Linked DNA regions of Pleomorphomonas sp. T1.2MG-36. The main gene of each other region encodes a partner of the protein of the gene in region 2 in a complex. Links are inferred from orthologs where the notes say so. Each region holds a gene or a part of one and is shown on either strand. Other genes may lie near its edges.

Region 1 (3,510 bases), on a different replicon or contig from region 2:
GAGAGCGTCCAGCCGGTTCGCCTCCTGCTTGAAAAGCGGGAGGATCATGACCGGCAGTCGGAGGGCCGAGAGGTCTGTGCAGCCGCCGGTGTGGTTTTCCGGCCGATGCGTGGAACCCGGACCTTCGCTTGTTGTTTTTCGCCCGGCCACGTGCCGTGCAGCGGGAAGCATATGAGGACGCCCGTAGATCCACCGAAAAGATCGGCGCTTCGGTGCGCGGCCATTGAGGCCGCCCAACAAGGCATTCGTCGCCGTTCCCCCGTATTGGCTTTCGCCGAGCGGGCTTTTCAGGAACGACGGTGTTGAAAAGAAAGAACGTGCCGGACGTGAAAGTCGTGAGGCCAAAGCAGATCGTCGAAGAGGCAGGATGGCGCAAAGCATCGGCCTCTTCTCGATTTGCGGTTTCGGTCGGTCCGGCACCCTTCCCCATTCCCATCCCCCTTATCGACGGCCGGTGCGGCCCCTTCCAGCGCGCGACGATTCCAGGGAGGGCTCTTCGGAGTCTCCCAGCGGTGTCGCGGCGGTGCAGAGGGCGCACACGGCCGGGAGTCAGTCTTTATGGCCAACAAGATGCTGATCGATGCCACCCACCCGGAGGAGACCCGGGTGGTTGTGGTGCGTGGACACCGCGTTGAGGAATTCGATTTCGAGTCGGCGACTAGAAAGCAGCTCAGAGGCAATATCTATCTTGCCAAGGTGACGCGCGTCGAACCGTCCTTGCAGGCGGCCTTCGTCGAGTACGGCGGCAATCGCCACGGCTTTCTGGCCTTCTCCGAAATCCACCCCGACTACTACCAGATCCCGCAGGCCGACCGTCAGGCGCTGATCGAAGCCGAAGAGGCCGAAGAGCGCGAGGAGGCCGAGCGGCGCGCCCGGATGCACCGCGACCGGCAGGCCCGCGCACAGGCCGCGAAAGCGGCTTCGCGCCCCGCCGAGACGGTGAGCGAAGCGTTCGCCGAGGACGGCGAGCCGCAGCCGGCCGGTGAAATGAGCGCCCACGAGGCGACGCCCGTCATCGAAGTGATCGACGACGAAGTGCCGGTGCCCGATACCGGCGGCATCATCGACATTCACGACGACCAGTCGGTCGAGACCATCAATGACGATGGCGAAGACCATGGTGGCAGCGACGACGAGGAAGAGCACGTCGAGAGCGTCGGCGCCGAAGACGCGCTGGAAGAGGTGCCGGAGCGCCGCGTTCGCCGGGCGCGCCAGTACCGCATCCAGGAAGTGATCAAGCGGCGGCAGGTGCTGCTGGTTCAGGTCGTCAAGGAAGAGCGTGGCACCAAGGGCGCCGCGCTGACCACCTATCTTTCGCTGGCCGGCCGTTATTCGGTGCTGATGCCCAATTCGGGACGTGGCGGCGGCATCTCGCGCAAGATCACCAACGTGCAGGATCGCAAGCGCCTCAAGGAAATCGCCCACGAGCTGGACGTGCCGGAAGGCATGGGCGTCATTCTGCGCACGGCCGGCGCCGCCCGTACCAAGACCGAGATCAAGCGCGACTTCGAGTATCTCCTGCGTCTGTGGGAGAACGTTCGAGAGCTGACGCTTCGCTCGTCGGCGCCGAGCCTCGTCTACGAGGAAGGCTCGCTGGTCAAGCGCTCGATCCGCGACCTCTACAACAAGGACATAGACGAAGTCCTGGTTGCCGGCGAAGACTCCTATCGCGAGGCCAAGGACTTCATGCGCATGCTCATGCCGAGCCATGCCAAGAACGTCCAGCCCTACCGCGACCCGATCCCGGTGTTCGGCCGCTTCGGCGTAGAACCGCAGCTCGATGCGATGTTCTCGCCGCAGGTGACGCTGAAGTCGGGCGGCTATCTCGTCATCAACCAGACGGAAGCGCTCGTCGCCATCGACGTCAACTCCGGCCGATCGACGCGCGAGCACAACATCGAGGATACGGCGCTCGCCACCAACCTCGAAGCCGCCGAGGAGGTGGCCCGCCAGCTCCGTCTGCGTGACCTTGCCGGCCTCATCGTGATCGACTTCATCGACATGGAAGAGGCCAAGAACAACAAGGCGGTGGAGCGCAAGCTCAAGGACTGCCTGAAGAACGATCGCGCCCGCATCCAGGTGGGCCGCATCTCGCACTTCGGCCTCATGGAAATGAGCCGCCAGCGCATCCGCACCGGCGTTCTGGAAGGCTCCACCGAGCTCTGCCCGCACTGCCTCGGCGCCGGCATCGTCCGCTCCACCGAAAGTGTGGCGCTACACGTTCTGCGTTCGCTGGAAGACCTGCTGATCAAGGGGGTGACGCATCACCTGACCGTTCGTACCCGGTCGGCGGTAGCGCTCTACATCCTCAACCAGAAGCGCAAGCATCTGTCCGATCTCGAGGCTCGCTTCGGCCTCACGATCATCATCGCTGCCGACGAACACCTCGGATCGCAGCACTTCGCCGTCGAGCGTGGCGAGATCATCCTCAACCCGGCCCCGCCGCCGCCCGCGCCGACGCTGACGCCGGAAAGCGTCCAGCCCTACGACGAGGAGATCGACGAGGAGATCGAGGAAGAGGACGACGAGGAAGCGGAGACTGAGAAGGCTCAGTCGTCGCGCGAAGAGCGTGGCGACGGAGATGCCCGCCGCAAGCGGCGTCGGCGTCGGCGTCGGCGGACCGACGGCAGTGATGCCGTCAACGGCGAGGGCCAGGACGCGACCGGCGAGAGCGCCGAGCAGCCGTCGACCGAAGGTGACGACGACACCTCCGAGGAAGACGAGGGCGAAGTACGCGCCGAGGGCGAGAGTGAGGGCGAGCAGCGCCGCAGATCGCGTCGTCGCGGCCGTCGCGGCGGTCGCCGCCGGCATCAGCTCGAGGAAGACGTTGGAGCAGAGGCAACCGCTGCCACCCAGGACGGCGAGTCGGCTCCCGCTGAGGTGGCGATCAACGACATCGAAGCCGAGCCCGTTGTCGACGCCAGCGATGTGGAAGTGGAAGTGGTCGCCGCCCCGAGCGTGCTGAACGACGAACCCGTCGAGACGCTGGCAAGCGAGACCGAAGAGGCTCCGGAAGAAACGGCTGAGATCGCCGCGCCCATCCATGCGCCGATTGAGAGCGTCGCGGAACTGGTCGAGAAGTCGGTCGAGGCCAACGAGCCGGTGCGGCAACCCGAACCGGAAGCCGAGCCGGAACCGGAACCCGACCCCAATCAGCCGAAGAAGACTGGCTGGTGGCAGCGCCGCTCCTTCTTCTGAGGAACGAGCCCAAGCAAAGTTCGATCGAGGCCGCCCCAGTCCCCTGGGGCGGCCTTGTCGTTCGGGGACCAGCCACCTCAAGGGAGCTTCAACAAGCATCCGATGTCATTCGGAATTGCCGGAAGTGTCTCACGCCGACGACCGCCATGAGGCGAACGAGTCCCGACCCCAGTCGGCGCGGAAAATTGGCTTCGAGCCCAGGGATCCTTGGGGCAGACGGCTACTTCAGCCAGGTACCGAGCCGTTCGCAGGCGTCCGCGATATCATCGGTCCGCCCCGCGAAGGAAAAACGCACGTAGGACGAGCCGCGCC
Region 2 (3,251 bases):
TGGCGTCGATTCTAGCGACGAGCTCTCGGGGAAAAATCATCGCTCTCTCCTTTCGCAGGGCCACCCTACAGCTGCGGAAATAGCACGTTTTCGGCCTATGACAACGTGGACATTCGACCGATTCTACCAAAGCGCTGCCTTCGGTAAGCGAATGGTTGCCGGCCTGGTCATAACTTCCCACGCCGAAAGTGCCTTCGGTCATCGGCGCGCGAGGAGAAGACGGGATCAGGCCAAAAACAAAAAGGGCGCGGCAATCGCCACGCCCGAAATCGGAAACGTCGTTCGAACGTTCAGAAGCTTCCGCTGTCCCGCAGGGAGTGCTCGACACGCAGGATGCGACGCGTAAGTGTCGCGGACAGGATCAGACCTGGAACGGCCATGACGCCGACGAAGATCAGGATCGGCGTCTCGCTAAGCCCGAGCATGCTGCCGACCGCCCAGGCAAAGGCGACGATGGCGCCCAGCATTTCGGAGACGATCAGCAGGGTCGCCCCGATCGCGGAAATGACGGCGTCGGTCTTGGTGTAGCGAACTTCGTGGGGCAGATCGTCGGTCTTGACCAGCATGGAATGGCGTCCTGGATGCAGCCGCTTCGGCGGCGCGTTCGTCGGCGCGCATCAAGAGCCAGTGGCGGCCTGCTGTCAAGTGCGGGTCGCTCCAAAGGCAACAAGACCGCCGATATGAAAACGGCCGGCGGGGAATACCCGCCGGCCGCCAACGTCTTTGCCGGAAGCGGACGTCACTCGTCCTTGGGCTCGGCCTTCTCTTCCTGCTTGATCTCCTGGCCGGTGGTCTGGTCGACGACCTTCATCGACAGGCGAACCTTGCCGCGCTCGTCGAAGCCCATCAGCTTGACCCACACCTTGTCGCCTTCCTTGACGACGTCCTTGACGTTCTGGACGCGCTGCGGAGCGAGCTGGGACACGTGGACGAGGCCGTCGCGGGTGCCGAAGAAGTTGACGAAGGCGCCGAAGTCGACGCACTTCACAACGGTGCCTTCGTAGATGGCGCCGATCTCCGGCTCAGCGGCGATACCCTTCACCCAGTTCATGGCGGCGGTGATCGCCTTGAGGTCGGACGAAGCGAACTTGACGGTGCCGTCGTCCTGGATGTCGATCTTGGCGCCGGTCTTCTCGACGATCTCGCGGATGACCTTGCCGCCCGAACCGATCACTTCGCGGATCTTGTCGGGGTTGATCTTCATCACTTCGATACGCGGGGCATGCTCGCCGATCGAGGAGCGGGCGCCGGTCAGCGCCTTGGACATCTCGCCGAGGATATGCTCGCGACCACCCTTGGCCTGGGCCAGGGCGACCTTCATGATCTCTTCGGTGATGCCGGTGATCTTGATGTCCATCTGCAGCGAGGTGATGCCCGCTGCCGTACCGGCCACCTTGAAGTCCATGTCGCCGAGATGGTCCTCGTCACCCAGGATGTCGGACAGCACCGCGAAGCGATCGCCTTCCTTGATGAGACCCATGGCGATGCCGGCGGTCGGCGCCTTCAGCGGCACGCCGGCGTCCATGAGGGCCAGCGAGGAACCGCAGACGGTGGCCATCGACGACGAACCGTTCGACTCGGTGATCTCCGACACCACGCGGATGGTGTAGGGGAACTCGTGATGAGCCGGCAGCTCCGGATGGATGGCGCGCCAGGCAAGCTTGCCGTGGCCGATCTCGCGGCGGCCGGGCGAGCCCATGCGGCCGGTTTCACCGACCGAGAAGGGCGGGAAGTTGTAGTGCAGCAGGAAGCGTTCCTTGCGGGTGCCTTCCAGCGTCTCGATATACTGCTCGTCTTCGCCGGTGCCGAGAGTGGCAACCACGAGGGCCTGCGTCTCGCCGCGGGTGAACAGCGCCGAGCCGTGGGCGCGCGGCAGCACGCCGACTTCGGCCACGATCGGGCGGACGGTCTTGGTGTCGCGGCCGTCGATGCGCAGGCCGGTGTCGAGCACGTTCCAGCGGACGATCTTCGCCTGCAGGTCGTGGAAGACGGTGGCGACCTTTTCTTTGTCGAACTTCGGCTCGGCGCCCTCGGGGAACAGCTCGGCCATCACCTTGGCGCGGGCGGCGTCAACGGCGACATAGCGCTCCTGCTTGGCGGTGATCTTGTAGGCAGCCCGCAGGTCGGCCTCGGCAATGGCGAGAACCGCCGCCTCGATCTCCGACACGTCGGGGGCGGCGAACTCGCGCGGCTCCTTGGCGGCGCGCTCGGCCAGACGGATGATGGCGTCGATCACCGGCTGGAAGCCACGATGACCGAACATCACGGCGCCGAGCATGGTGTCTTCGTCGAGCTCCTGGGCCTCGGACTCGACCATCAGCACGGCATCGCCGGTGCCGGCGACCACGAGGTCGAGCTTCGAATCGACCATCTTGTCGACCGGCGGATTGAGCACGTAGGCGCCTTCGATCAGACCGACGCGGGCAGCGCCGACCGGGCCCATGAAGGGCACACCGGAGATCGTAAGGGCAGCCGAAGCGGCGACCAGGGCGAGGATGTCGGGAGCGTTCACCATGTCATGGCTGAGCACGGTGACGATCACCTGGGTGTCGCACTTGTAGCCATCGGGGAACAGCGGGCGGATCGGGCGATCGATCAGGCGCGAGGTGAGCACTTCGTGCTCGGCCGGACGGCCTTCGCGCTTGAAATAGCCGCCGGGGATCTTGCCGGCCGCGAAGGCCTTCTCTTCGTAATTGACGGTCAGCGGGAAGAAGTCCTGGCCGGGCTTCGGCTGCTTGGCCGAGACCACGGTGGCGAGGACCGACGTTTCGCCGAGCGTCGCGAGCACCGCGCCATCGGCCTGGCGAGCAACACGGCCCGTCTCGAGGGTCAGCTTCTGGCCGGCCCAGTCGATCTCGACTTTCTGAATATCGAACATGCGTTTGTTCCGTTCTTGTCTGGTCCGGCGCGCGGCCCACGGGCAAGACGACGAGACGCTCCTCTCCAGGCGAGGCGAGCGTCTGGCAATCCTGCCCCAGGGTGCGGAACACGCCGGAGCGGCGCTCGCCCCGGCGGGGCGACGGCGCCTGTCGTTCTTGCCCGCTTCTGCGGGCGGACCCACGCCCTCGTCTCAGGGCGGGAAACCGGAGCCGCCTCGGAGGACCGAAGCGGCGAAGGGGAAGGGCGGCGGACCGCCCCTCCGGCAAACCGTCAGCGGCGCAGGCCGAGGCGGCTGATCAGCGCGGTATAACGCGAGACGTCCTTGCGCTTCAGGTAGTCCAGAAGCTGACGACGCTGGCTCACCAGCTTCA

Evidence for each region.
Region 1: the proteins of pnp (region 2) and QQZ18_RS07230 are in contact, whole or in part, in a cryo-EM structure (PDB 9QH0), measured with the Escherichia coli proteins. The link is inferred for Pleomorphomonas sp. T1.2MG-36 from one-to-one orthologs.

What each region holds. Positions count from the first base shown.
Region 1 is NZ_CATNLY010000012.1:48,467-51,976, forward strand. The notes cover bases 201-3,398. They hold QQZ18_RS07230 (Rne/Rng family ribonuclease), read left to right. Parts: upstream 201-558; coding sequence 559-3,198; downstream 3,199-3,398. Also shown: QQZ18_RS07235 (pyridoxal phosphate-dependent aminotransferase), read right to left, coding at 3,419-3,510. UniProt on the Escherichia coli protein: Endoribonuclease that plays a central role in RNA processing and decay. Required for the maturation of 5S and 16S rRNAs and the majority of tRNAs. Also involved in the degradation of most mRNAs.
Region 2 is NZ_CATNLY010000023.1:788,517-791,767, reverse strand. The notes cover bases 310-3,248. They hold pnp (polyribonucleotide nucleotidyltransferase), read right to left. Parts: upstream 2,879-3,248; coding sequence 740-2,878; downstream 310-739. Other genes in these bases: rpsO (30S ribosomal protein S15), read right to left, coding at 3,151-3,248; QQZ18_RS15070 (hypothetical protein), read right to left, coding at 310-566. Also shown: QQZ18_RS15075 (hypothetical protein), read right to left, coding at 1-40; more of QQZ18_RS15070, read right to left, coding at 291-309; more of rpsO, read right to left, coding at 3,249-3,251. UniProt on the Escherichia coli protein: Involved in mRNA degradation. Catalyzes the phosphorolysis of single-stranded polyribonucleotides processively in the 3'- to 5'-direction. Also involved, along with RNase II, in tRNA processing.